4 regions of the Mesorhizobium sp. M0040 genome follow, and region 1 is predicted to be linked to each of the others. Evidence: predicted binding sites of a transcription regulator. Region 1 holds the regulator's gene; each other region holds the start of a gene.
What was found. The regulator LexA, encoded in region 1, represses DNA repair genes until DNA is damaged. The targets are predictions, from matches to a motif close to TGTTCNNNNTGTGTTCNG.

Region 1 (7,043 bases):
CGTGTAGGACGGCATCGCCACCGCATAGCCGCGATCAACAGGGCCAGTGGCAAGATGCGACCAGAAATTTTTGTCGAATTCCATCCAGTAGCCGCCATGAACGAACACCACGAGTCCCTTGGGCTTGATGGCCGGCAGGAAAAGATCGAGCCGGTTGCGTGGGTTGTCGCCATAGGCCATGTCGAGCCGCGCCCTGCCCTCGGTCGAAAGCACGTCGCGGAAAACCCGCGCGGGCTCGATCCAGGCCGCCGGCCAGCGATCGCTGCCGGCTATGTTGGCGCCGTTGGCATAGGCGTTGTCCCAATCGGCAATGTGACGTTCGAACACCCTGCGCCCTCCCTGGCATATGGCCTTGCAACGTAGCCGTGAGCATCGCGCGGCGCATCGTCGCCAGCCTCACGATTCCAGCTCTCGCATCAATCTCAAGTGACAGCTGCTTTGATGGCGAAGCGCGCATCCTTCCACGCACGGGTGCGCAGGATGTCCTCAAGCACTTTGACGGCCTGCCAGACATCGGCATAGCCGACATAGAGCGGGGTGAAGCCGAAGCGCATGGTCGATGGCGCGCGAAAATCGCCGATCACGCCACGTTCGATCAGCGCGCGCATGACCTGGTAGCCATGCTCATGCATGAATGAAATCTGGCTGCCGCGTTTTTCCCCATCGCGCGTGCTTTCGAGCGTGAGCCCGTAAGTGCCGCACTTTGCCTCGACAAGCTCGATGAACAGATCCGCCAGCGCGATGCTCTTCTTGCGCACCGCCGTCATGTCGACATCGTTCCAGATGTCGAGCGCGCCCTTCAGCGTGCGCATCGACAGGACCGGCTGCGTGCCGCACAGAAACCGGCGGATGCCGGTGCCGGCCGCATAGCCTGGCTCGAAGGCGAAGGGCCGTGCATGGCCCCACCAGCCGGTGAGCGGCTGCTGGATGTCGGAAAGATGCCGCTCAGCCGCATAGATGAAGGCAGGCGCGCCCGGGCCGCCATTCAGATATTTGTAGGTGCAGCCAACGGCAAAATCGGCGTTTGCCTTGTCGAGCTCGACTGGCATCGCGCCGGCGGTGTGGCAGAGATCCCAGACGATCATCGCCCCGGCTTCCTGAGCCCTGCGCGTCAGCGCCGGCATGTCGCGCAGTTCGCCCGACTTGTAGTTGACGTGGTTGACCAGCACCACGGCGGTGCGTTCGTCGATCAGCTCTTCGATGGTCGGCGCGTCGACCCCCGAGAGGCGCAGCAGCGTATCTTTTCGCGTCGAAACCACACCCTCAGCCATGTAGAGGTCCGTCGGAAAACTATCGCCCTCGGCGACGATGACCTGCCGCTCCGGTCGCATGGCCATGGCGGCGTGCAGCAGCTTGTAGATGTTGACCGATGTCGTGTCGCAGACCACCGTCTGGCCGGCCGCGGCACCGATCAGGCGCCCGAGCTGGTCGCCAAGTTCAAGCGGCATGTTGAACCAGCCGGCCGTGTTCCATGCGCGGATGAGATCATGCGACCATTCTTCGGTCGCGGCCTTGTGCAGTTCATCGAAAGCGGCACGTGAAGCAGCTCCTAGCGAATTGCCGTCGAGATAGATCACTCCTTGCGGCAACACAAAGCGGTCGCGCATCGCGCGCAGCGGATCCGCGGCATCCATCGCCTTTATGGCCACGAGATCGGGAATTCCTGTCATGATTTGTCTGCTCCCCCAAGATCCAACGCAAGGCCGGACACGCGTCGACTGTTCTTCCATTACCTGGTTGCGCGCAGCAAGGCTCCAGCGGCGAGAAGCAGCCTGACCAGGCGATGGAAACCGGGACTTAACCCGAGGTTGGCGTTTTGAGTTCGTTTCGTTCACGGTGCATTGACCAAACCGCACAGTCGATACGGTTCAATTCCGTGCCTTTTACCAACCGACGGCCGATGCCAGTGCCGCCTTCTAGGAGGCCAGAAGGGCGCAAACGAAAGCAGAATCAAGGCGATGAGGCTCGCGGCGATGAAAATGCGGTACGCCGGTAGGGCACGTCGTTTGTTTCCCGAGCCTTAACGCATTCATTAAACTTTAAACAGTTGCGGAACACAACTGGAACAGATAGTGTTTGTTCTGGGTTTGTTTTTCTGATTCTGTTGGGGGTCGCTATGCTGACACGCAAACAACACGAACTGCTTATGTTCATCCACGAAAGGTTGAAGGAAAGCGGTATCCCGCCTTCCTTCGACGAGATGAAGGAAGCGCTCGACCTGGCTTCCAAATCCGGAATCCACCGGCTGATTACGGCGCTGGAGGAGCGCGGCTTCATTCGCCGTTTGCCCAACCGGGCCCGTGCGCTGGAGGTGCTGCGCCTGCCTGACTCGATCGCCCCCGGCCTCAATGCGGCACGCAAGTTCTCGCCGAGTGTCATCCAGGGCAGTCTTGGGCAAGGCGGTCCTCGGCAAGGCAAGCCGACATCGTCGCGCGTGCCCGCAGCCGGAAATGACGACGATGTCGTCGCCGCCGTTTCGATCCCGGTGATGGGCCGCATCGCCGCCGGTGTGCCGATCGACGCCATCCAGCACCAGACGCATTCGATTTCGGTGCCGCCGGATATGATCATGGGCGGCGAGCATTATGCGCTCGAGGTCAAAGGCGACTCGATGATCGAGGCCGGCATTTTCGACGGCGACACGGTGATCATCCGCAATGCCGATACGGCGAGCCCCGGTGAGATCGTGGTGGCACTGGTCGACGAGGAGGAAGCGACGCTGAAGCGGTTCCGCCGCAAGGGCGCCTCGATCGCCCTGGAAGCCGCCAATCCAGCCTACGAGACGCGCATCTTCGGACCAGACAGGGTCAAGGTGCAGGGCAAGCTCGTTGGGCTGATCCGCCGCTACTGAGTTGCGCCCTTGGCGCCGGCTTTTGGATTGTCGGCCCTGCGGTATGGGGGCAGGCCGCGCGTCGCGCGTGAAAATTTCCGCTGCACGTGCCAGGGCCGGTATGATTTTTCGACCGCGAAACGGATTTCGGCGCGCGTTGCCGCTTGTGGATCGAAGTAGACGGCGGCACTTCCCGCGCGCGCCAGTTGCCGTTTGGTGACGACGAGGACCAGCCGGTCGTAGTAGCAGGGGTTATGGGCGGTGGCGTCGTCGATGACGATCAAGCTGGCAAAGGCGCAGGCTGGCCGCGCAGTATCGCGGTCCTTGGCTTGCGCGATGATCGCGCCGGATGGATGCCTGGCAAGGCAGAGGCCGTCCGTGCAAATGAACGGCATGCCCGGCGGTAGGTCGGCCGGATCGGCAATGTCGAATTGCGGGTCGTTCTTTCCAGGTGTTTCCGGCGCGACGATAGCCTCTGATGTGAGCGCGCGTTTCCAGTTGTCGATGGTGAACTCATTCGGGCGTGCCCGGTTGACCGCGAGTTCACCGCTGCCGATCGGCAGCGCGACCAGCCGTGCGTCCTCCGAGACCAATACGTCGGGTATGCGTGTCTGCGTTGTCGTCAGCAAGCCGGCGAGCGCAAAAGGAAGTGCCGCCAGCCGCAACCGGGTCGTCGCCATGCTGGCAATGACGAGGGCGATCGTCACCAGAAGGACGGATCTCAGCGAAATCAGCCCGACCGCATCGATCGGCGAGCGCTCCGAGATCCACCCGGACAGGGCGATCATCGCCGTCAGCCCCTTGCCCATGACATAGAGGAAAGGGCCATCCGCGCCGAACGGCATCGCCAGCGCACTGAGCACGGCGAAAGGCATGACGACCAGTGAGACGATGGGCATGATGGCCAGATTGGCGAACAGGCTGAGCGGCGCCACGCGCTGGAAATGCCATATGGCGAAAAGCGCCGTGGCGCTCCCTGCAATGATCGAGGTCATCGCCAGACCGCACATGCCCAGCAGGACCTTTCGAGTGGCAAAGCGTAGCGGCGACCGCCGCGGCGGCGGCGTGGTGGCCCTGCCGGCGCGGTAATCGGACCAGCCTGCATAGGCGCCGACAAGGGCCGCCGTCGCGGCGAAGGACATCTGGAAACTCGGACCGACCACCTCGTGCGGCGACACCAGGATGACCGCGATGGCCGAGATCGCCAGGTTGCGCATGGTGAGCGCGGCCCGGTCGAACAGCACGGCGATAAGCATCACCGCCAGCATGATGAAGCTGCGTTCGGCCGCCACGACAATGCCGGAAAAGACGAGGTAGGCCGCAATCGAAAAAAGCGCGGCGGCCGCGGCATATTTCTTGACCGGCCGTCGCGATGAGAAATCGGGAAACAGCGCAAAGGCACCCCGTAGCAGCGCCATGATGGTGCCGGCGACCAACGCCATATGCAGCCCCGAGATGGAGATGATGTGGTAGATGCCGGTGCGCCGCATCGCTTCGTTGATCTCCTCGGGAATGCCGGCGCGCACGCCAACGATCAGCGCAGCAGCAATCTCGCCCTCGGCGCCGCCGATGCGGCTGCGGATATGGTCGGCGATGGATTCGCGCGCGTCTTCGATCGCGGAAGAAAGCTGCGCGGCAAGCGGCATGCTGCCCGACGACACGACTTTCGGATTGCCGAGAAAAAAGCCGCTGCCGCCGATACCGGCGAAATAGCTGTCGAAGGAGAAATCATAGCTGTCGGGCCGCACCGGGCCGGTCGGCGGCAGCAGCCGCACATAGCCGGTGATCTCGGAACCGGCGGTCAGCGCAGCCGGTATCTTCATCGCCGAAACGCGGACCCGTTCCGGCATGTAGCGCAGTGTCGGCCTGGCGGTTGAGATCACATCGATTGTCAGCCTGATGCGGCCGCTCGCCATGGGCTCGTACGATACGACGCGACCCGTCAGCCGCGTCGAGATTTCGGAACCGAGCATATGCGTTCCGACACGCCATGTCTCGAACTTGGCGGCAAGTACGCCAAGCGCGCAGAGCAGCGCCACCATGAAGCACAGGCGCGTCCTGGGCCATGACCGCGAGACGACGGCACAAAGGGCCGCGAGGAGCGCGATTGCGATCGGCTGTGGAAAGGCCGGCTCCACCGACAGCCCGAAATATACGACCACCCCGCATGCGAGGAACACCGGCACCAGCAGGAAGGCGATGCCGCGGTCGAGTTCCAGGCCGGCTGCCGAGGTTACGCTGTTGCGGATACGGGACGGTGACGGGAGGCGGAAACGCCTGGGCAGGCGTACGATGGGCTCGCCCGCGGGCACGAGAACCGTTGCTGGGTCGCTGGCCGGCAGCGACGGAGCATCGAAGCGCGGAGCGGGTAGCAATGCCGGTGCCGGCAGGACAGGCGGGGGAGCAGCAAACAGCAAGCGTTCGCTGACGCCGTTGACCGCGTCCTCGCCCTCGCCCGCACCTCGGCCTCGCACAGCCATCGGGTCTGCCCCTTGCGCCCTCGACCTCCTATGCTACATGAACGCGCAACGCGCGAAAGTCCGCAAACCCACTTCCTTCGCCCGCCTGAGAGTTCCATGCCCGATAAGGTCGTCACCCGTTTTGCCCCCTCGCCCACCGGCTATCTGCACATTGGCGGCGCGCGCACGGCGCTGTTCAACTGGCTGTACGCCAAGCATACGGGCGGCACGATGCTGCTGCGTATAGAGGATACCGACCGTGAGCGGTCGACGGATGCGGCGACGGCAGCCATTCTCGACGGACTTTCCTGGCTCGGACTCACCTGGGACGGCGCGCCTGTCTCGCAGTTCGAGCGCGCGCCGCGCCATCGCGAGGTGGCCGAGGAGCTCGTTCGTATGGGCAAGGCCTATTATTGTCATGCGACGCCTGCCGAGCTAGAGGCAATGCGCGAGAGCGCACGGGCCAAGGGGCTGCCTCCCCGCTATGATGGACGCTGGCGCGACCGCGACCCGTCGGAGGCGCCGCCCGGCGCCAAGGGGGCGATCCGCATCAAGGCGCCGACAGACGGCGAGACGGTGGTGCATGACCGCGTCCAGGGCGACGTGCGCTTTCCCAACAAGGATCTCGACGATTTCATTATTCTGCGCTCGGACGGCAATCCCACCTACATGCATGCCGTCGTCGTCGACGATCACGACATGGGCATCACCCACATCATCCGCGGCGACGATCATTTGACCAACGCCGCACGCCAGACCGTAATCTATCAGGCCATGGGCTGGGAGGTGCCGTCGATGTCGCATATCCCGCTGATCCACGGTGCCGACGGCGCCAAGCTGTCGAAGCGGCACGGCGCGCTTGGCGTCGAAGCCTATCGCGCCATGGGCTACCTGCCGGTGGCGCTGCTCAACTATCTGGCGAGGCTTGGCTGGAGCCACGGCGACGATGAGATCATGTCGATCGCCGACATGATTGCATGGTTCGACATTGGCGACGTCAACAAGGGCGCCGCCCGTTTCGATTTCGCCAAGCTCGAGGCGCTTAACGGCGTGCATATGCGCCGGATGAACGACGCGGCGCTGCTCGACATCTTCATCGCCACTCTGCCCTATCTTGAAGGCGGCCCGGCAATCGCGGCGCGCCTCGACGACAGACGCAGGGCGCAACTGCTTGCCGCATTGCCGGGCCTGAAGGAGCGCGCCAAGACGCTGGTCGAACTTGTTGAAGGGGCTGCATTCCTTTTCGTCGAGCGGCCGCTGCCGGTCGACGAGAAGGCGGCGGCGCTGCTCAGCGGTGAGGCGCGCGCGATCCTGCGGGGCGCTCATGCGGCACTAGCCACGGTTTCGGAGTGGTCTGCCGCCTCAGCCGAAGCCGCGATCCGCGACTATGCGCAGGCCGCCGGCCATAAACTCGGCGCCGTGGCCCAACCTTTGCGCGCCGCGCTCACCGGCAAAAGTACCTCGCCAGGTGTCTTCGATGTGCTGGCCGTGCTTGGCCGCGAGGAAAGCCTGGCGCGGATCGCTGATCAAATCGATTAGCAAACTGGCCCAAGAAGATTGGCATTGAAAGGTGTGTTTCGCAGTGCAACATTGGGTCTTGGCCTAATCTGCCGCGCAGATTCAATTGCGGGCGCAAATGTGCGTTTTCCGATGCTTTTGACGTGTTGGGTTCAGATATTTTGCCTTTGCCGGCCTGAGGAAACAAAAAGGAGTTTGCTATGACCGAACCTGCGACAAAAATGGAATTTGGCGGC
Region 2 (7,043 bases), on a different contig from region 1:
CTCGATCTTGATGACGCCGTCGCCCTGGCAGGCCTCGCAGCGGCCGCCCTTGACGTTGAACGAGAAGCGCCCCGGCTGGTAGCCGCGCGCCTTGGCCTCCGGCAGGCCGGCGAACCAGTCGCGGATCGGCGTGAAGGCGCCGGTGTAGGTGGCGGGGTTGGAGCGCGGGGTGCGCCCGATCGGCGACTGGTCGATGTCGATGACCTTGTCGAGGAATTCCAGCCCCTCGATGCGGTCGTGCTCGGCCGGATGCTCGCGCGAGCCCATGATGCGGCGCGACGCCGCCTTGAACAGGGTCTCAATCAGGAAGGTCGACTTGCCGCCGCCGGATACGCCGGTGACGGCGGTAAACGTGCCGAGCGGGATTTCGGCGGTGACGTTCTTCAGGTTGTTGCCGCGCGCGCCGACGACCTTCAGCCGGCGGTTCTTCTTGGCCTCGCGCCGAACCGCCGGCGTCGCCACTTCGAGCTCGCCCGACAGATACTTGCCGGTGATCGAGGCGGGGGTCGCCATGATCTGCTGCGGCGTGCCCTGCGCGATGATGTGGCCGCCATGGATGCCGGCCGCCGGGCCGATATCGACGACGTAGTCGGCATGCAGGATGGCGTCCTCGTCATGCTCGACGACGATGACCGTGTTGCCGATGTCGCGCAGATGCTTCAGCGTGTCGAGCAGGCGGGCATTGTCGCGCTGGTGCAGGCCGATCGACGGCTCGTCGAGCACATAGAGCACGCCGGTCAGGCCGGAGCCGATCTGCGAAGCCAGCCGGATGCGCTGGCTCTCGCCGCCCGACAACGTGCCGGAGTTGCGCGACAGCGTCAGATAGTCGAGACCGACATCGTTGAGGAAGCGCAGCCGCTCGCGGATTTCCTTGAGCACGCGCACCGCAATCTCGTTCTGCTTGTCGTTGAGCGAAGCGGGCAGATCGGTGAACCACTGGTCGGCCTTGCGGATGGACAGCTCGGTGACCTCGCCAATGTGCTTGCCGGCGATCTTGACCGCGAGCGCCTCGGGCTTCAGCCGATAGCCGCGGCAGGCCGGGCAGGGCGTGGCCGACATGAAGCGCTCGATCTCCTCGCGCATCCAGGCGGATTCGGTTTCCTTCCAGCGGCGCTCGAGATTGGGGATGACGCCCTCGAAGGTTTTGGTCGTTTTGTAGGAGCGCAGACCGTCATCATAATGGAAGGTGATTTCGCGCTCGCCGGTGCCGTGCAGGACGGCTTGCCTTGCCTCCTCGCTCAAATCCTTGAACTTGTCGCCGAGCTTGAAGCCATAGGCAACGCCCAGCGCTTCCAGCGTCTGCGCATAATAGGGCGAGGTCGACTTCGCCCACGGGCTGACGGCGCCGGCGCGCAGCGAGACATTCTCGTCGGGCACGACCAGGCTGGCATCGATGGCGCGTTGGCTGCCGAGCCCGTCGCAGGTCGGGCAGGCGCCGAACGGATTGTTGAAGGAGAATAGCCTGGGCTCGATCTCGGGAATGGTGAAGCCGGATACCGGGCAGGCGAACTTTTCCGAGAACAGCATGCGTTCATGCGTCTCGTTCTTCGATTTGTTGACCGAATCCTCGCCGGTCTGGCTGGCGTCGAGCGGCTTGTCGGCAAATTCCGCCACCGCCAGCCCGTCGGCCAGCTTCAGCGCGGTCTCGATGGAATCGGCGAGCCGCGTCGCCAGATCGCCGCGCACGACGATGCGGTCGACGACAACGTCGATGTCATGCTTGTACTTCTTGTCCAGCGCCGGCACGTCGGCGATCTCGTAGAAGACGCCGTCGACCTTGACGCGCTGAAAACCTTTCTTCTGCAGCTCAAGCAGTTCCTTGCGGTACTCGCCTTTGCGGCCGCGCACCATCGGCGCCAGGATGAACAGCCGAGTGCCTTCCTCGACCGCAAGCACCCGGTCGACCATCTGCGAAACCGTCTGGCTCTCGATCGGCAGGCCGGTGGCCGGCGAATAGGGGATGCCGACGCGGGCGAACAAAAGCCGCATATAATCGTAGATCTCGGTGACGGTGCCGACCGTCGAGCGCGGGTTCTTCGAGGTGGTTTTCTGCTCGATGGAGATGGCCGGCGACAGGCCGTCGATCTGGTCGACGTCCGGCTTCTGCATCATTTCGAGGAATTGCCGCGCATAGGCCGAAAGGCTCTCGACATAGCGGCGCTGGCCCTCGGCATAGATGGTGTCGAAGGCAAGCGACGACTTGCCGGACCCCGACAGGCCGGTCATGACGATCAGGCTGTCACGCGGCAGGTCGAGATCGACATTCTTCAGATTGTGTTCGCGTGCCCCGCGAATGGAGAGATATTTATGGTCGGCCATCGCCGGTCGCCGCCTCAGAATCTGGAATTCGTGGGATGGGCGGGTTTTCCCGACCATCCCCTATGTAGGCAATTTCGCCGCCTTTTCGAGAGACGCCACAACTCTCGACCAAAGCGTTTAACCGCCTTTCGCGCGAACGGGCAAGCGGAAAGAACAAAGGCCGAACACGCTCCTGACAAAAGCTGCCCGTGGGGCCGGCTTCCCAAGCCGTCTCGCGATCACATTTTTCGGTAATCGGCTATTCAAGGTTGACGTCCCTGCACCGTGGGGGCAGACTCCAGACGTCAACGAAGCCGGCCGTCTTTCGATGGCCTCGCGGCCTGGGGCTAGCCTGCGAGACGCCGCGGGTTATGCGATGAGCGCTTCGACGACGACAGTCGCAACCAACAGAAGGAGAGCAGAGGCATGACTCCACCGGATTGTTCGTTGAGGCTCCACGTGTCGCTGGAGCCGCGGCAGGTATAAGTGGCCAGGGTCAGGCGTTTTCGCTGCCCGCCAAACGGACCTGCTGATCCCCATAAAATCAGAGACTGCTAGTCGGATCGTCGGCTGAATGCCGCGAAGCATCCGAATAAAAAGCCGGCAGTACACTCCCGGCAATTTGGATTTCAGATCCAAGAAGCCCCGTCAGTTGCAAAGGCAATGGCGGGGCTGTTCGTTTGAAGCGCAATATTTGTGGTTCACACCAGGCGAACTTAGCGGCTGGAGGGCCTGATCCCGCCGGTAGCGACATCGATGGTGATGCTACCGGAAATCCGAACGTCGGTATCGCCGATCTTGAAGGTGCCGTTGCCGCTGCCTGGAGCCACATCGTCAGGCTCAGGCCGCGGCGCTGGCTCGGCGATGCGATAATCGCTGGTCACACCGGGCAGGGCGCCCTTTTGCGAAGACGTTGAATTATCTTGGGCAAGTGCCATACCCACCAGCATGTTCGTGCCGGCAACGGTAGCGATGGCAAGGCATAACAGGCTGGATGAGCGGCTGGCGGTCATCACCGGACTATAGTGCCGCGATAGCGTCAAGACCAGACCGATGGCGCTGAAATTGCGGGCGCTCAATCGCCTCAGTTCCGTCCGCCGGCCCGGCACGTTCATGCGGCCTGCTTGCGAGTGTCGAAAACATGGTCGACGAGGCCCCAATCCTTGGCCTCCTGCGCGGTCATGAAAAAGTCGCGGTCGAGCGTGCGTTCCACTTCTTCGTAGGTGCGGCCGCAATGGCGGGCGTAAAGATCGGTCATGCGCCGCTTGGTGCGAAGGATGCCCTCGGCATGGCGTTGGATATCGGAGGCCTGGCCCTGGAAACCGCCGAGAGGCTGATGCAGCACGATGCTGGTGTTGGGTAGCGCGATGCGCCGCCCCGGTGTGCCGGCCATCAAAAGGAACGAGGCCATCGAGGCGGCGAAGCCCATACAAACCGTGGAGACCGGGCAGCTGATATACTGCATCGTATCGTAGATCGCGAAACCGCTGGTCACCACGCCGCCCGGCGAGTTGATGTAAAGCGAGACCTCCTTGTCGGGATTGTCGGATTCCAACGACAGAAGCTGGGCGCAGACCAGCGCCGAGGTGCCGTCATCGATCGGGCCGTTGATGAAGACGATTCGCTCGCGCAGCAGCCGCGAAAATATGTCGAAGGCACGTTCGCCGCGGCTCGACTGCTCGATCACCATCGGCACCAGATTGGCAAGGCCGCTCATCGGTTGTCTCCGTTGACTGTTGTCGTTCAGGCCGCGCGCAGGAAGAGGCGCGGGGTGTTTGCGGCGATCTGCTTGTGCCTGGGAGTGCGCGCTTCAAAGGAAAGCCGGCAACCGGCGCCTGCCATCGCGATCTCCGGCACTGCTGCCCGAGCAAAACCATCATGGACGATGCGCAGATGCGTGCCGCCGGAAACGGTGCGGTCGAGCGTAAAGGTGACGATGCTGTCCACTGGGCTGTCGTTCATTGCGCTGTCCAGGGGGCTGCCGGGCGGCACCTGCGTATCGCCGGGCGCCGGCCGCTCCCGCCAGGAATAGCGCAGCAGCCGTCCGGGATCCGCGTCGAGGATTTCGCACTCGATCGGCGCATTCGGCGCTTTAAAGGCAAAGCGGTTGCCGATTTCGGGCTTGATGTCGTTCGGCATCATCCAGGCCGCGAGCAGGTCCGGCACCGTCAGCGCCCGCCACACCTTTTCCGGCGGTTCGGGCAGCTCGCACTCGAACTCGATCTTGTCTGCGGCCATTTCGGCGCGTTCTTTGCCTCGGCTGGTCATTGGTCCATGTCCTTCAAAACCGTCTTGAGCCTTTCGATGCGCTCTGGCCAGAACGCACGGTAGCGTTCGATCCAGCCGAGCAGTAGCGCAAGCCCCTTCGGATCGACGCGGTAATAGGCGTTGCGACCGGCCCGGCGCTCGACCACGAGGCCGGCGCCGCGCAGCACTGCGAGATGTTGCGATACCGCCGGCTGCGATACCGGTATGCCAGTGCGCAGTTCCGACACCGTCATCTCGCCGTCGGCGAGCCGCTCATAGACGGCGCGACGCGTTGGATCCGCTAGTGCCCGAAAAATGTCTGCTTCGATCATGCCGAAAGCATAAGTCAATACTTATCGGTTTGGCAAGCCGTGTTTTTTAAGACAGGCGGTGTTTTTTAAGACAGGCGAGGTTTTACAAACTCGCTGGAAGCCAGCGTCTCACCATGTCGGGGGATCCGTTGAACGTCGCCTCGAAAACTGGTGACGCGAGCACAGCATGAATATGAAGCAATTCGGAGCCGACGTTTCGGAAGCCATGTTGCCTGTGCGCGGCAACAACAAGCGACTGTCCGGCAGTCAAGACGAGATGCTCTTCGTCGATCCACATCTCGGCCCTGCCAGCGATGACGGTAAGCACTTCCTCGACCGGGTGCCAATGTGTCGGGGCGCCAACCGCGGGTTCGATCCATTGTTCGAATATGCAAAGTTGAGTTGCGCCGTTGCAGGCCGAGACATGCATGCGGGTCTTTACTCCCGTCCGCCATTCTTCTTGCGGCTGATCGTCATGCTCGACCATCTTCATTGAGTTCGCCTCGATCCCATGGTCTGTGGAAATTCGACGCCAAGACACTACTTCTTACTGACAACTATTGACAGTGCAGGGCCTCTCCTATAGAACGAAAAGAGAACAAAAACCTTGTGGGAAAAGGCAGCGACGGCAGGCAGGGATTGTCCATAGCCTGTAAGGTGCGGCGACAAAAATTCGGTTTCGGATGAGCGCGGAGAAGTATCATGGCGGGTAGCGTCAACAAGGTCATTCTGGTGGGCAACCTCGGGGCGGACCCTGAAATCCGCCGCTTGAATTCGGGTGACCCGGTCGTCAACATCCGCATCGCGACGTCGGAAAGCTGGCGCGACAAGACATCCGGAGAGCGCAAGGAAAAGACCGAGTGGCACAATGTCGTGATCTTCAACGACCAGATCGCCAAGGTGGCCGAGCAGTATCTGAAGAAGGGCATGAAGGTCTATGTCGAGGGCCAGCTGCAGACGCGCAAATGGCAGGACCAGACCGGCAATGACCGCTATACGACCGAAGTCGTGTTGCAGAAATTCCGCGGCGAGCTGCAGATGCTCGATGCGCGGGGCGAGGGCGGGGGCCAGGTCGGCAACTATGCCGGTGGTGGTGCGAGCCGCGGTTCCGATTTCGGCCAGTCCGGCCCGGGCGAAAGTTTCAATCGCGGTGGCGCCAACAAGGGCGGCGGCGGTGGTTCGTCGCGCGAGCTGGACGACGAAATCCCGTTCTGATTTCTCGGGGCGGACTGCCCTTGCGGCGAAAAGCGCCGGCACCTTGGCCACGAAATGGCGTCCCGAAAATCTGTCTTGGATTTTCGGGACGTTGTGCGTTTGAGCGGTGAAAGGACGTATCAGGTGAAGGCAAGGGTCAAATGGGTCGAGGAGCGCACTTTCGTTGGCGAGTCCGCCAGTGGGCACAAGCTGGTGCTAGGCACTGCGTTCGGGCCGGAGGGCAAGACGCCGGGGCCGAGCCCAATGGAACTGGTGCTGATCGGCACCGGCGGCTGCTCGGCCTATGACGTGGTCCATATCCTCGAAAAGGGGCGCGAGGCGGTCGAAGATTGCGTAGTCGAACTCGATGCCGACCGTGCAGAAGCCGATCCCAGAGTATTCACCCGCATTCACATGCATTTTGTCGTCAAGGGCCGGGCGCTATCACACGACAAGGTGAAGCGGGCGATCGGGCTTTCGATCGAGAAATACTGCTCGGCCTCGGCAATGATGGCCAAGACTGCCGAGATTACCCACGACTTCGAAGTCATTGAAACGACAGCGAAGTAGGGCTGTTCCTACGTCGCCATCAGCGCCTTGATGCCGTCGGCGACGAACTGTACGGCGAGCGCCGCCAGGATGACGCCGAGCAGCCTTGTCAGGATCGAACGGCCGGTTTGGCCGAGGATACGATCGATGCGCTCTGACAGCACGAACACCAGGTAGGTGATGACGAGGCAGATGGCGATGATGCCGACAAGGGCTGTCTGCGCGCCCAAACCCTGAAACGAGCTTGAGAGCAGGACGGTCGCCGAAATCGCGCCGGGACCGGCAATAAGCGGGATCGCCAGCGGAAAGGCGGCGATGTTGTGGATCATGTCCCTGGTGATGGCGACGTCGCCGATCTTCTCCTTGCGGTCCTGCCGGCGGTCGAACACCATTTCGAAGGCGATGAAGAACAGCAGAAAGCCGCCGGCGACGCGGAAGGCCGGC
Region 3 (7,043 bases), on a different contig from region 1:
CGCGTTGTTGAGGTTGAGCAGCAGCTTGCCCCATAGCACCGCTTCGATGTCACCATGCGTGGCGACGGCAAAGCCCTCAACGTCAAGCAGTTCGTCAAGGCCTGTCGGAACCTGTTCGATCATCACCTTGCCGCCGCTGGCGCGGTGCAGACGAAGCGGCAATTCGCCCTCCGCCGATTGGACCACGTTGAACGGCACCATGCCCGCGAGCACCCGCCGGGCGGCGAGATTGGGCTCGCAACTTATCGGCATTGTCGACGCCGTTCTGCAGACTGAGTACCACCGCATCCGGTCGGGCATGGGCCGCAATAAGCCCGGCCATGTCCTGCGTCGCGCCGCTCTTGACCGTTACCAGGATGACATCGGCACTGGGGAATGCCGCGGCCGGATCGGCGGTGACCGACAATGCCTCCGGCTTGACGGATCGGTCGCGGCCATCACGGTCGGTGATGCGCAATCCACCTTTTTGCAGCGCCTTCTCGATGCGAGGCCGCGCCAGCAGAACCACCTTTCGCGTGGCAAGTATCAGGCAGCCGCCGGCGTAGCATCCGATACTGCCGGCACCGGCGATTACGATTGTCTTGCCACGCGTGACCATGCGATGGCCCTGTCCTGGTCGAGAGGCCTTGCCGCAACTATACGGCATGAAAACCATAATGTCGGCGGCATGGCTGGCCCTTATGTCTGGCCGTGACAGGCCTTGCGCTTTCGACTATCGCTTTTGCCCATGACGCTGCCTACCGATCCGACCAGAAATCTGGCTGCTCTCATCCGCTGCGCTTCCGTGACGCCCGCCGAAGGCGGTGCGCTGAGCGCGCTGGAAGAAATGTTGAAGCCGCTCGGCTTTGCCGTCGAGCGCCCGGTGTTTTCCGAATCCGGCACACCTGACATAGAGAACCTTTACGCGAGGCGTTCCGGCAACGGCCCGCATCTGATGTTTGCCGGCCATACCGATGTCGTGCCGGTGGGCGATGAAACAGCCTGGACGCACCCGCCCTTTGCCGCCGACATCGCCAATGGCGAGATGTTCGGCCGCGGCGCCGTCGACATGAAGGGCGGCATTGCTTGTTTTGTCGCGGCGGTAGCGCGACACATCGCGCAGAAGGGCGGCCCGAAGGGGTCGGTCTCGCTGCTGATAACCGGCGATGAGGAAGGTCCGGCGATCAACGGCACGACGAAACTGCTCGAATGGGCGGCCGCCAAAGGCGAGAAATGGCATGCTGCGATCGTCGGCGAGCCGACCAATCCCGACGCGCTCGGCGATATGATCAAGATCGGCCGGCGCGGCTCGCTCTCCGGCACGGTCGTCGTCAACGGCCGCCAGGGCCACGCCGCCTATCCGCAGCTAGCCGACAACCCGGTGCGCGGCCTGGTGACGCTGGTCGACGCCTTGCTTCACCCCGTCTTCGACAACGGAACAAGGGATTTCCAGCCGACCAACCTTGAGGTCACCTCCATCGATGTCGGCAACCCTGCCACCAACGTCATCCCAGCGAAGGCGGCGGCTACCTTTAATATTCGCTTCAACGACACATGGACCGCCGAGACGATCCAGGCCGAGATCCACAACCGCCTCGACCGGGCGGCGAAACGCAAGAAATACCGCGCCGGCAAGAAGACGCCGGTCGACTACGAGATCGTCTGGCGCGACGGGCCGAGCCATGTTTTCCTGACACGCGACGACAGGTTGATCGAGACGCTTGGCGGCTCGATCAAGGCGGTGACCGGCAGGAAGCCGGCGCTCTCCACCTCCGGCGGCACCTCCGATGCCCGCTTCATCAAGGATTATTGTCCGGTGGTCGAATTCGGACTGGTCGGCAAGACCATGCACATGGTCGACGAACGCGTGGCGATTGCCGACCTCGAGACGCTGACGCAGATTTATCTGCGCTTCGTTGAAGACTGGTTTGCGCAGGACATATCCTAGTGATGCTTTCAGCGGATGAAACCTACGCTTCGCTTGCCGGTGCCTGGCGGCTGATGCTCGGCAAGGCCGACGGATTTCGCCTGCTCGACCTTTCGGCGGACGGTTTCTGGAACTCCTTTTTTGCCATCGTCGTCGCGGCGCCGGCACTGATCGTCGGCTGGGTCGGTATTGCCAACGAGATCGGCGATCCCAACGCATTCGTCGGCCGTTTCAGCATGTTGATCCGCCTGGCCACCGTCGATATCGGCGCCTGGGTGCTGCCGCTCATAGGCCTCGCCCTGGTGGCGCCGCGGGTCGGCGTCGGCGGCCGTTTCGTCCATTATGTCGTGGCCAGCAATTGGGCCTCGGCGATCATCGCCTGGATGATGCTGCCATCGGCGTTGATCCGGCTTTTCCTGACGTCGGCCAACGAAGTCTCCGGACTCGTGTCGCTGCTGTTGTTCGCGCTGTCGATGGTATTGACCTGGCGGATGACCAACGTTGCGATCGGCAGGGGTGCGGCCACCGGCAGCGCCGTTTTTGCCGGCATGTTCGTGGCGTCGCTGATCGTCCTGTTCGGCCTGCAGGCGCTGCTCGGGATCAGCGTTCCGGATCAGCCAGGCGTCGGATAATCGACGCCGACGAGAAACAGCCCGTCGGGCGGCGCCACCTGGCCGCAGGCGGCACGGTCGCGCGCCTCGAGCGCCGCCTTCAGGTCGGCAATAGTCCAGCCGCCTTCGCCGACGCGCTTGAGCGAACCGACCATCGAGCGCACCTGATTGTGCAGGAAGGACCGCGCCGAAGCGTGAACTTCGATCAAATCGCCGGTGCGGCTGACGTCCAGCCGGTCGAGCGTGCGGACCGGGCTGGCGGCCTGGCATTGGGTCGAGCGGAAGGTGGTGAAATCATGCCGGCCAAGCAGCACCTTTGCCGCTTCGTGCATGGCCCCGGCATCCAGCTGCTTCGGTACCCACCAGATCTTGCCCTTGTCGAGCGCCGCCGGCGCGCGCCGGTTGACGATGCGGTAGAGGTAGTGGCGTCCGATCGCCGAGAAACGCGCATCGAACCCATCCGGCACAACGCCCGCCTCGAGAATGGCGATGCGCGCCTTGGCCGCTTGCAGATGCGCGTTGACCGCATCGCGCACCGTGTCGCCGGGCCATACCTTGATCAGATCGACATGCGCCACCTGAGCGGTCGCATGGACGCCGGCATCGGTGCGGCCGGCGGCGCGCAGCGAAACCTGCTCACCACAGAATTTCTCGATCGCCTGCTCGATCGCCTGCTGCACCGATGGCTGGTTGGCCTGGCGCTGCCAGCCGGCGAAGAGACTGCCGTCATATTCGATGTCGAGGCGAAAACGCGGCATTCCCGGATCGAGGCGAAATCAGGCGGCGAGGGCTGAGCCGAAGGCCGAGGCGTAGACCAGCCTGCCGGTCTCCGGCGCCTCGCCCCAGGCAAGCGCCTGCAGGGCTTCGCTTTGGTAGTCGCTCTCGAATTTTGCTGCACGGGCGCGGCTGTAGCCGAAACGGCCATAGTAAGCCGGATCGCCGAGCACCACGGCGAGCGTCTCGCCAGCAGCCTTCAGGCGGATATGCGCCTCGCGGACCAGCGCACCTCCGATGCCGGTGCCGTGGAACGACGGCTCGACCGCCAAAGGAGCCAAAGCCACCGCCGGGAAGCTCTTGCCGCCATTCTGCACGAAAAGCCGTGAAAACAGGATATGGCCGACCACTTGCCCGTCTTCGTCCGCCACCAGTTCGACGACGGCATCACCGCCGGTGACCAGCGCGTCGACCAGTCCGGCCTCCGTCTGCTGGCCGAATGCGTGTTCTTCGACAAGGCGGATCGCCTCGCGGTCCCGCGGCGTCGCCGCGCGTATGGACATCATGCTCATGACAATTTCATTCCTTTTTCGAGCTTGGCCCCGCGCAGAAACTCCTGCGCGGCAATGGGCCTTCCGCCCGCACGTTGAACTTCGACCGGCCTGATCGCGCCTGACCCGCAGGCGACCGTCAGCCGGTCATCGAGAATTCCTCCCGGTTCGCCGGCGCCTTGCGAGAGCGTCGAGCGAAGCAGTTTCAGCCGTTCCAAGCGGCCGCCGATTTCGGCCTCACACCATGCACCGGGAAAGGGCGACAGGCCGCGAATCTGGTTGTGCACGTCGCCGGCAGGTCGCAGCCAGTCTATGCGAGTCTCCGATTTATCGATTTTCTTGGCGTAGGTCACCCCCACCTCCGCCTGTGTGGTAAATGTCAGCGTATTCCGCTCCAGCCGTTCGAGCGCTTGCACCATCAGCGCAGCACCGAGGACCATCAGCCGGTCGTGCAGATCGCCGGCCGTCATGTCGGGTCCAATGGGACATTTTTCAACCATTGCCACCGGCCCGGTGTCGAGGCCTTCCTCCATCCGCATCACCATAATGCCCGTTTCGGTATCACCGGCCATGATGGCGCGCTGGACAGGGGCAGCGCCGCGCCAGCGCGGCAATAGCGATGCGTGACCGTTGAGGCAACCGAGCCGCGGCGCCTCGAGAATGGGTTTGGGTAGAAGCAATCCGTAGGCGACGACCACGGCGACGTCGGCGCGCAAGGCGCGGAACGCCTCCTGCTCCGCCTCGCTCTTCAGCGACACCGGCGACCGCACCTCGATGCCAAGCCGCTCCGCCTCGCGCTGCACCGGCGACGGCGTCAGTTCGAGCCCGCGCCGGCCGCCGGCGCGCGGCGGCTGCGTGTAGACGGCTGCCAACTCGTGCCCGGCCCCGGCAATCGCCCGCAGCGTCGGCACGGAGAATTCGGGCGTACCCATGAAGATGACACGCAGGGGCATTCGTCGACGCCTATCCCACCATCTTGCCCGGCGCCTTGTCCCTGGCGAGCTTCTTGAATTTCTTGACCACCATGTCGCGCTTCAGCTTGGAGATGTAATCGATGAACAGCACGCCGTTGAGGTGGTCGATTTCATGCTGCAGGCAGGTCGCCATCAGCCCCTCGGCCTCGATCTCCTGCAGCTTGCCGTCGCGATCGAGATATTTCACCCGCACCGCGGCGGGGCGCTCGACTTCGGCATAGTAATCGGGGATCGACAGACAGCCTTCCTCATAGACCGAACGCTGGTCGGAGCTTTCAAGGATTTCGGGATTGATGAAGACGTGCGGCGCCGGCGTCTCGTCCTCCTTGGCGAGGTCGATCACCAGCATGCGCAAGGGTTCGCCGACCTGGATCGCTGCGAGGCCGATGCCGGGCGCGTCATACATGGTGTCCAGCATGTCGCCGGCCAGTTTGCGCAAATCGCCATCGACACGCTCGACCGGTTTTGAAACCTGGCGCAGGACGGGATCGGGGAGGATGATAAGCGGCTTGATCGACATGGCGTCTCACCTAAGACCTCGCAGGAAAAGCGTCAACCGGGGCGCCTTCGGGTCGTTCACGTTTTGATCTGTGCCGGCAGACCGAATCATCTATGCTGTCGACATGAACGATCTGGCCACCATCCTGTCCGAACCTGTCGCCCGCCTCGGCGCCACTACGATCACGCTCGGCCAAGCCCTGGGTTTCGGCGCAATGCTGTTCCTCGGCCTGTTCGTGGCGCTCGTCGTTGCGCTCTGGCGATCGGCCAAGGCGCGTGCAGTGGCGGCCGCCGAAGCCGCCGACCACGCCCGCGACGCCGAGGTGCGGATGGCTGGTATCTTGGCAAGCCAGGCGGAAATGCAGGGCCGCATGGGCGCCATCGCCGAAGTGTTCGGGGCGCGCCAGGCCGAACTCACCCAGTCGATCGGCCAGCGTCTCGATGCCATGACCGGCCGCCTGGGCCAGACCATGACCGAGCAGACGAGATCGACGCATGAGAGCCTCGCCAAGCTGCAGGAACGGCTGGCGGTCATCGATATCGCGCAAGGCAACATCCAGTCGCTGGCCGGCCAGGTCGTGCAATTGCAGGCGATCCTTTCCAACAAGCAGACGCGCGGCGCCTTCGGCCAGTCGCGTATGGAAGCCATCGTCGCCGACGGATTGCCGCACGGCGCCTATGAATTCCAGGCGACCTTGTCGAATGGCAGCCGGCCCGACTGCCTGGTGAAGATGCCGAACGGCGCACCGTCGCTTGCCGTCGATGCAAAGTTTCCGCTCGAGGCCTGGAATGCCATCCGGGCCGCCGAAGGCGCCGAACTGCAGAAGTCCGCCGCACAGGCTTTCCGCCGCGACATCGAGGTGCATGTCCGCGATATTTCCGAAAAATACCTGATCCAGGGCGAGACGCAGGACACCGCCTTCATGTTCGTGCCTTCGGAATCGGTGTTCGCCGAAATCCACGAGAATTTCGAGGCCGTTGTCCAGAAGGCGCATCGCTCGCGGATCGTCATCGTCTCGCCATCGCTTTTGATGTTGTCGATCCAGGTCATCCAGGCAATCCTCAAGGATGCCCGCATGCGCGAGCAGGCACACCTGATCCAGGGCGAGGTTATCCGGCTGATGGAAGATGTTTCCCGGCTCGACGAGCGGGTGCGCAAATTGCAGACGCATTTCGGTCAATCGGCCAAGGATATCGACGACATCCTTGTCTCGACATCGAAGGTGACCAGGCGCGGACAAAAGATCGAGGCGCTGGAGTTTGGCGTGCAGCCGGCGGAGGACACCGCTGGTTCGAATGGCAGCGGAGCAAAAGCGGAAAGCAGCCCGCGCGTCGCCGATTCGAAAACCGGGCAGTTGAGGCTAAGGGTCGTCGAAGGCGACGATTGAGAGCTGCGCCGGAACCGGAGGCTTCGCCCCGGTCTGGCGCTACTGCTCCTCGATGATGGTTGTGCCTTCGAATTCCGGCAGCCAATGCAGCGCCGAGCGGTGCCAGATCTGCTTTCTCGGCACCAGTTGCTCGCGCTGCCGTGCCGTGCCGACCCTGATACCGTAAACCTTCGGTCCCTCGCCCGCCGACGTTGCGTAGAGATGCGAGCCGCACTCACCGCAAAATGCCTGGGCGCGTTTGGCGCCGCTCGAACCGGTCTTGATATAGATCTTCGGCGTGCCCTTGGTGATCCTGTAATTGTCCTCGGACGCCGGCACGGTGACGCGAAAGGCCGTTCCGGTTAGCTTCTGACAATCGATGCAGTGACAAATGGTGGTCTTTTCCGGATCGACTTCGGCCT
Region 4 (7,043 bases), on a different contig from region 1:
AGGTAACGCCTTTGTCCGCTGGTGGCAAGGGCGGCCCCTGCCAGCGGTGCCGCGGTTTCCGGAATGGAATTCCGGAAGGCCGGCAAAGCGGGCGTTCGACCTTGCTCAATCGTCGCCGAGCAGGTGGTCGGTCTGGCGGCGTTCCTTTTTCGTCGGGCGACCGCTGCCGGCCTCGCGCAACGGCGGCACCGCATCCGGAAGCGCCTCGCCCTTGGGCGCGGGGGGCGGCGACATGTCCTCGTAGAGCAGGCGGGCCTCTTCGGCCGGGCCACGCCGTACGCCGGTGCCAAGGACTTTCCAGACGAAGATCCGCCGCTCCAGCGTGATGGTCAAAACGTCGCCCGGCCGGACCGTGTCGGAGGCCTGCGCTGCTTTGTCGCGATTGATGCGGACGCGTCCGGCGACGACCAGCTTGGCTGCCAGCGTGCGCGATTTTACCGCGCGCGAGAAGAACAGCCACTTGTCGATGCGCTGGCGGGCATCAGTGACCATTGGACGAGCAGCTTACTTCTTCAGCTGGTCGCGCAACGCGGCGAGCTTGGCGAAGGGCGAGTCCGGGTCGAAGCGGACCGGGCGTTCCTCACGCGGCTTTGGCTGGAAGGCGGGTTTTGCGCCTTGGGCGCCGCCTTTGCCGTCCTGCCGGCCAGCCTTCCAGTCGGGCCGGTTTTCGCGCCGGTCCGGGCGTTCACCTTGCGGCTTGCCGGCGCGCTGATCTGCCGCCTCGCCTTGCGGCCTGGGCTTGAACTTGCTGCGATCGAAGCGCGGCTTGCCGGCGCCGTCGCGCTGGTCGTGGCGCCCTTGACGGGCGGGCCGGTCGCCCGGCGTCGCTTGCCCGCCGGCATCTACCGGCGCATCGCTGCGGCTGTCGGGCGCAGCTTGACCGTTGCGCGCGCGACCGTCCCGATGATTGTCCCGGGGGCGGTTGTCATGCTGGCGATGACGCGGGCGCTGGTCGAAACGACCCTGCCGCCATAACAGGATGGGTTTTGGCTCCTCGGCTTCTGGAGCAGCTTCGCCGGCGACGGCTCCTGCCGTCGCTGCAGGTTCGGCCGGCGATGTTTCCATAGTTTCGAAAACCGGCGGCTCTGCCGGTGTCGTAGCCCCAGGTTCCGCCCCGAGTTCCGCCCTTGGCTCAGCCGCTGGTTCCGCAGGCGCTTCAGCGGTCGCTTCGGCGGCGGGCTGGGTCTCTTGCGTGACTTCTGCCGCAGCTTCAGGGGCTGGAGCTTCCGCGACAGGCTCTGCCGTCGCTTCGGTCACAGCTTCGGCCGCCGCCTCCGCAACAGGAGCCGCATCCGACACAGGTTCCGAAGCCTCCGCCGGCGGCTCTGCCGCGGCAGATGCTTCCGCCATCCTCGCCTGCTCGACTCGCGCAGCCTCTTCGGCCTGCTTTGCAGCGGCAGCTTCACGTGCGGCATTGTCTTGTGCGTCGAGCCGCGCCTTGACCTCGGCCGCCGGTTTGGCATCGGCGCGATAGCCGAGTCCCTTCAGGATTTCTTCCATGTCGTCGGCGGTGGCGCCGAGAATCGACATCATCGGCGGCGTCACCATGAAGGACTGGCCGTCATAGGCGCCGTCGGGGCGAGGGCCGAGGCCCGGCTTCCAGTTGGTCGCCGGCCGGATCAGGTCGGCCAGCCGTTCGAGAATATCGACGCGTACAGCACGCCGGCCAAGATTGCGGTAGCCGGCAAGCTTGTAGAAGGTCTTGTCGAAGGTCGGATCGATGACCACCGAGGTGCGGCCGGAGGCCAGTGCGTGAACGACATCGCCGAAGCCGGGCTTGTCCTTGCCGTCGTTTCTCAGCGCCCACAGCAGCGTTATCAGCCCGGCCGGCGCCGGTTTGATCAGCGCCGGCACGAAGACATGGTAGGCGCCGAAGCGCACTCCGAGACGGCGAAGCGCCGCGCGGCCTTCCTGGTCGAGCGACTTCATCTCGTCGGCGATGTCGCGACGGTTGATGAGGCCGAGATGCTCGACAAGCTGGAAAGCGATGCCGCGGCCGATGCCGGTGATCTGCTCGGCATTCTTGAGATCGACCAGCGGCTTCAGCAGGGATTCGATCTGGAAATTGACGAAGCGCTCGGCGCGCGCCGCAACCTTGTCGCGGGCCGGGCCGGTGAGTTGCTCGTCGGCCAGCAGAACGAGACGCGGCTTCAAAGCGTCTTCGCCGGCAACCAACGTGCCGATCGGGGCGCCGATCCAGCGCAGCGTGCCATCCGAACCCAGCGCGATGTCGCCATTGGCCGAGGCGCCAAAGCGCTCGGCCCGCGCCTCGAACTCGGCGGCAAGCGCCTTCTGCGCCGCCGCCCGCACCGCCTTGGCGTCTTCACCGCCGGCACTCTGGTCGGCGGTGAAGCGGAAACCTTGCAACTCGCCGACGTGATGGCCTTCGACGAGGACGGTTCCGGTTGGGCTGATTTCGGCTTCAGGCATCGTGTTTTCTCTAAGGCGCCGCATGAGGACGGAAGTCCTGCGGTCTACAAAACGTTTCGTCAACCGCTCATGCAGCGCATCCGACAATCTGTCTTCGATTTCGCGCGTCTTTTCCTGCCAGTGTGCCCGATCGGCCAGCCAGCCGGGCCGGTTGGAGACGAAGGTCCATGTGCGGATCTGGGCAATCCTGTGCGACAGCGTGTCGATGTCGCCTTCGGTTGTGTCGGCACGGCGCACCTGCTCGGCCATGTAGTTCTCGTCGACATGGCCATGCCTGGCAAGGTCCATGTAGATGGAGGCGATCAAGTCGGCATGCTGGGCCGGCGCGATCTTCCTGTAGTCGGGCAGCGCGCAGGCTTCCCAAAGCAGCGCCACGCGCCTGGTATCGGTGGTGAGTGCCCGGATGTCGTCGTCGCGCGACAGATGCTCGAGCGCCTGCGCGTCTACTGCCGGCAGTGCGCGCGTCAGGCCTTCGACCGGGGCGTTGGTCTCGATCGAGCGCTTCAGCGCATCGAGGCTGGCGAAATTGAAATGCGCGGTACGCCACTGCAGCACTTTCACCGGATCGAAATCATGCGCCTCGATCTTGTTGACCAGTTCATCATCCAGCGGATCGACCTGGCCGGTGACGCCGAAGGTGCCGTCGCGCAGATGCCGGCCGGCGCGGCCGGCAATCTGGCCGAGCTCGGCCGCCGTCAGGTTGCGGTACTGGTAGCCGTCGAATTTGCGGTTCTGGGCGAAGGCGACGTGGTCGAGGTCGAGGTTGAGGCCCATGCCGATGGCGTCGGTGGCGACGAGGTAGTCGACGTCGCCCGACTGGAACAGCGCCACCTGGGCGTTGCGGGTGCGCGGGCTGAGTGCGCCGAGCACGACGGCGGCACCGCCCTGCTGGCGGCGGATCAGCTCGGCGATGGCATAGACCTCGTCGGCCGAGAAGGCGACGATCGCGGTGCGCCGCGGCAGGCGGGTCAGCTTCTTCGAGCCGACATAGGCAAGATGCGACAGGCGTGGCCGGGTCACCACCGACACGCCCCGCAGCAGGCGCTGCAGGATGCCGTGCATGGTGGCCGCACCCAGCAGCAGCGTCTCCTGGCGGCCGCGCAGATGCAGGATGCGATCGGTGAAGATGTGGCCGCGTTCGAGATCGCCGGCGAGCTGGACCTCGTCGATGGCAACGAAGGCGGCGTCGGTCTCGCGCGGCATCGCTTCCACGGTGCAGACCGAGTATTTCGCGCCCGCCGGCTGGATCTTTTCCTCGCCGGTGATGAGCGCAACCTTATGGGCGCCGACCTTCTCGCAGACGCGCGCATAGACCTCGCGGGCAAGCAGCCTGAGCGGCAGGCCGATGACGCCGCTTTCGTGCGCCACCATGCGCTCGATCGCGAGATGGGTCTTGCCGGTATTGGTCGGGCCGAGCACGGCCGTCACGTCTCGACCCGACAGGATCAGCGGTTCAGTGTGTTTCGGATAGATGTTCATCGGCCTGGAAATAAGGCTCTCTGCCTCGCATTGTCGGGAGCGCGCCCATATTGGCCGCGTATGACAGGCGACACATAGGGATTTCGGGCACGAAGCGAAAGCGGAATATGCCGAGGGCAGGCCGATTGGTTGGTTCGAAGCCAGAAAATCTGTTCCCGATTAACAGTTGGAACGAGTCTGGAACGAATCAGCGACGAATCACTGACTCGCGCTGATTCAGGGTTTGTTCACGGCTACATCTGGGTTTTCTGTCGGCGTACCTCACCACATGCTGAATCACGGAAACTGGCCCGATTTATGCAAGTGGCATCCAAGCGAGCACTGCGGTTAACCTTTGCCGGTGAATGGTCGTGGCCGGCCAATCTGCTTCGCACAACATTATGAAATTATTGATGTTTCCTAATGCGCTTTAATCTTTTCGAGGGTGTTTTCAGCTCTCGCCGTTAACGTTCCGCTCAAAGCCGGAACGAATCGGCGACGAATCAGAGATAGCCGAAGTTTCTTGGTTTGTTCACCGCAGCATGTTGTGTTGTGAACAGCTTTTCTACCGAGAATCCACAGGCTGCCGGGCGGTTTTTGCACAGGCTGTGAGTTTGCCGTTAACCTTTGCGTGCCGGATTGGGGCAGCGTGCTGCATCGAAATCTTGCAACGGGAAGACCGCTATAGAAACGGGCCGTTTTGCAGGCCCGTTCGTCCAAGCGCGTATCTGTCTCAACGTAAAGATAAACGATCAGGCGATGTACTGGCCGCCATTGGCTGATATGGTCGAGCCGGTGATGAAACCGGCATCGTCGGAAGCGAGGAAGACGACGCAGCGCGCGATCTCCTCCGGCTCGCCGAGACGGCCGACCGGGATGTGCGGGATGACGCGCTCGTTGAGGACCTTCTCGTCCATTGCCTTGACCATCTCGGTGGCGATGTAGCCGGGGCAAATGACGTTGACGGTGATGCCGGCGCGCGCGCCTTCCTGGGCCAGTGCCTTGGTGAAGCCGATATCGCCGGCCTTCGAGGCCGAATAATTGACCTGGCCGACCTGGCCTTTCTGGCCGTTGATCGAGGAGATGGTGATGATGCGACCGAACTTGCGGTCGCGCATACCGCCCCACAATGGATGCGTCATGTTGAAGACGCCGGAAAGGTTGGTGTCGAGGACCTCTTTCCATTGCTCGCGCGTCATCTTGTGGAACATCGCGTCGCGAGTGATGCCTGCATTGTTGACCAGCACCGAGACGGGACCGAGATCGGCTTCGATCTGTTTGATGCCGGCGGCGCAGGCCTCGTAGTCGGCGACGGACCATTTATAGACCGGGATGCCGGTCGCGGCCTTGAACTTTGCCGCCGCTTCTTCATTGCCGGCGTAGTTTGCGGCGACCGAATAGCCGGCGCTTTTCAAGGCGACCGATATCGCCGCGCCGATGCCGCGCGACCCGCCTGTGACGATTGCAACCTTTGTCATATGTCCTCCCGGGAAATGCAGATGACTGAGCGTTGAAGCGGTGGGGTTTGCCCTCTATTCCCTACTCGCTTTGCGCCAGCATCCTAGTCGTATCGCTTATCTCATCACAATGCTTCCACGCACATGGCAACACCCATGCCGCCGCCGATGCACAGCGTGGCAAGGCCTTTCTTGGCACTTCTGCGGCGCATCTCGTAGACCAGCGTGTTGAAGATGCGGGCGCCCGAGGCGCCGACCGGATGGCCGATGGCGATGGCGCCGCCATTGACGTTGACGATGGCCGGATCCCAGCCCATGTCCTTGTTGACGGCGCAGGCCTGCGCGGCAAAGGCCTCGTTGGCTTCGACCAGATCGAGGTCGCCAACCGACCAGCCGGCCTTGGCCAGCGCCTTGCGCGAGGAGGGGATCGGTCCCGTCCCCATGATCTGCGGGTCGACACCGGCGGTCGCCCAGGAAACGATACGCACCAGCGGTGTGATGCCGCGCCTTGCGGCTTCCGCTTCGGTCATCAGCACCACGGCGGCGGCGCCGTCGTTGATGCCGGAAGCATTGGCAGCAGTCACCGTGCCTTCCTTGTCGAAGGCGGGCTTGAGCTTGGTCATGGCATCGATTGTCGCGCCGTGGCGGATGTATTCATCCTGGTCGACTACGGTGTCGCCCTTCCTGCCCTTGACTGTAAAGGCAACGATCTCGTCCTTGAATTTCCCGGCTTTCTGCGCGGCCTCGGCCTTGTTCTGGGAAGCCAGTGCGAACTGGTCCTGGTCGTCGCGGGTGATCTGGAACTGGCGGGCGACGTTCTCAGCGGTGTTGCCCATATGATAGCCATAGAAGGCATCGGTCAGGCCGTCCTTGATCATGGTGTCGATCAGCTTGAAATCGCCCATCTTGACGCCACCGCGCAGATGCTGTGCATGCGGAGCCATCGACATCGATTCCTGGCCGCCGGCAACGATGATCCTCGCGTCGCCCTGGGCGATCTGCTGCATGCCGAGCGCGATGGCGCGCAAGCCGGAGCCGCAGAGCTGGTTCAGGCCCCAGGAGGTCGCCTCCTGCGGTACGCCGGCAACCATTGCCGCCTGCCGCGCCGGGTTCTGCCCTTGAGCCGCGGTCAGGATCTGGCCGAGGATGACCTCGTCCACCTCCTTGCCGTCGACGCCGGCACGGACCAGCGCTTCCCTGACGGCGACGGCACCCAATTCATGGGCTGGGGTGTTGGCGAAGGCGCCGTTGAAGGAGCCGACGGGCGTGCGTGCTGCACTGGCGACAACGATGGCGTTGGAAGCGGACATGTTCTTCTCCAGGCTTTCGGGGAACGATTTCGGGTGCCGTCGGGGACTTTTCTTGCCCTTTCCACAACCCGAGTCAAACCCGAAATGGGCATGGCGTCCCACTGCCGCAAGCATGTCGCCCGTCGCTGCAACGGCGGCCCATCCGTGCTGCGCAGCATAAAATGTTCCCGCACTGCACAAACTGCTTGGATTCATGACGCTTTTGCGCATATCCTTTAAAAAGGCGCAATCGTTACCGGCGGCTTACTTAAGCTGCCCGGTGTCCGGGGAGGATGCAGATGGCCGCAAAAGACGAACCTATTGTTATCAAGAAATATGCCAATCGCCGTCTCTACAATACGGGCACCAGCACCTATGTGACGCTCGAGGATCTCGCTGAAATGGTCAA

Region 2: the regulator LexA is predicted to act here: its motif matches at 2,469-2,486, upstream of uvrA (excinuclease ABC subunit UvrA).
Region 3: the regulator LexA is predicted to act here: its motif matches at 5,330-5,347, upstream of NKJ91_RS13585 (DNA recombination protein RmuC).
Region 4: the regulator LexA is predicted to act here: its motif matches at 4,077-4,094, upstream of NKJ91_RS06380 (helicase-related protein).

What each region holds. Positions count from the first base shown of each region.
Region 1 covers NZ_JAMYVA010000051.1:2,320-9,362, reverse strand. The annotation lists gene NKJ91_RS28005 (hormone-sensitive lipase) at 1-327, opposite strand, end outside; gene kynU (kynureninase) at 423-1,670, opposite strand; gene lexA (transcriptional repressor LexA) at 2,117-2,851, shown strand; gene NKJ91_RS27990 (ComEC/Rec2 family competence protein) at 2,845-5,310, opposite strand; gene gltX (glutamate--tRNA ligase) at 5,407-6,828, shown strand; gene gltA (citrate synthase) at 7,008-7,043, shown strand, end outside.
Region 2 covers NZ_JAMYVA010000010.1:95,711-102,753, forward strand. The annotation lists gene uvrA (excinuclease ABC subunit UvrA) at 1-2,319, opposite strand, end outside; gene NKJ91_RS11865 (hypothetical protein) at 3,015-3,413, opposite strand; gene NKJ91_RS11870 (ATP-dependent Clp protease proteolytic subunit) at 3,410-4,015, opposite strand; gene NKJ91_RS11875 (SRPBCC family protein) at 4,042-4,566, opposite strand; gene NKJ91_RS11880 (ArsR/SmtB family transcription factor) at 4,563-4,877, opposite strand; gene NKJ91_RS11885 (cupin domain-containing protein) at 4,960-5,349, opposite strand; gene NKJ91_RS11890 (single-stranded DNA-binding protein) at 5,559-6,071, shown strand; gene NKJ91_RS11895 (OsmC family protein) at 6,195-6,620, shown strand; gene NKJ91_RS11900 (MarC family protein) at 6,629-7,043, opposite strand, start outside.
Region 3 covers NZ_JAMYVA010000012.1:95,362-102,404, reverse strand. The annotation lists partial or broken gene NKJ91_RS13620 (2-dehydropantoate 2-reductase) at 1-598, opposite strand, end outside; gene dapE (succinyl-diaminopimelate desuccinylase) at 728-1,927, shown strand; gene NKJ91_RS13610 (transporter) at 1,930-2,538, shown strand; gene truA (tRNA pseudouridine(38-40) synthase TruA) at 2,520-3,275, opposite strand; gene NKJ91_RS13600 (GNAT family N-acetyltransferase) at 3,294-3,803, opposite strand; gene fmt (methionyl-tRNA formyltransferase) at 3,800-4,729, opposite strand; gene def (peptide deformylase) at 4,746-5,276, opposite strand; gene NKJ91_RS13585 (DNA recombination protein RmuC) at 5,380-6,642, shown strand; gene NKJ91_RS13580 (GFA family protein) at 6,682-7,043, opposite strand, start outside.
Region 4 covers NZ_JAMYVA010000005.1:42,866-49,908, reverse strand. The annotation lists gene NKJ91_RS06385 (RNA-binding S4 domain-containing protein) at 106-492, opposite strand; gene NKJ91_RS06380 (helicase-related protein) at 505-3,909, opposite strand; gene phbB (acetoacetyl-CoA reductase) at 4,641-5,366, opposite strand; gene NKJ91_RS06370 (acetyl-CoA C-acetyltransferase) at 5,471-6,655, opposite strand; gene phaR (polyhydroxyalkanoate synthesis repressor PhaR) at 6,934-7,043, shown strand, end outside.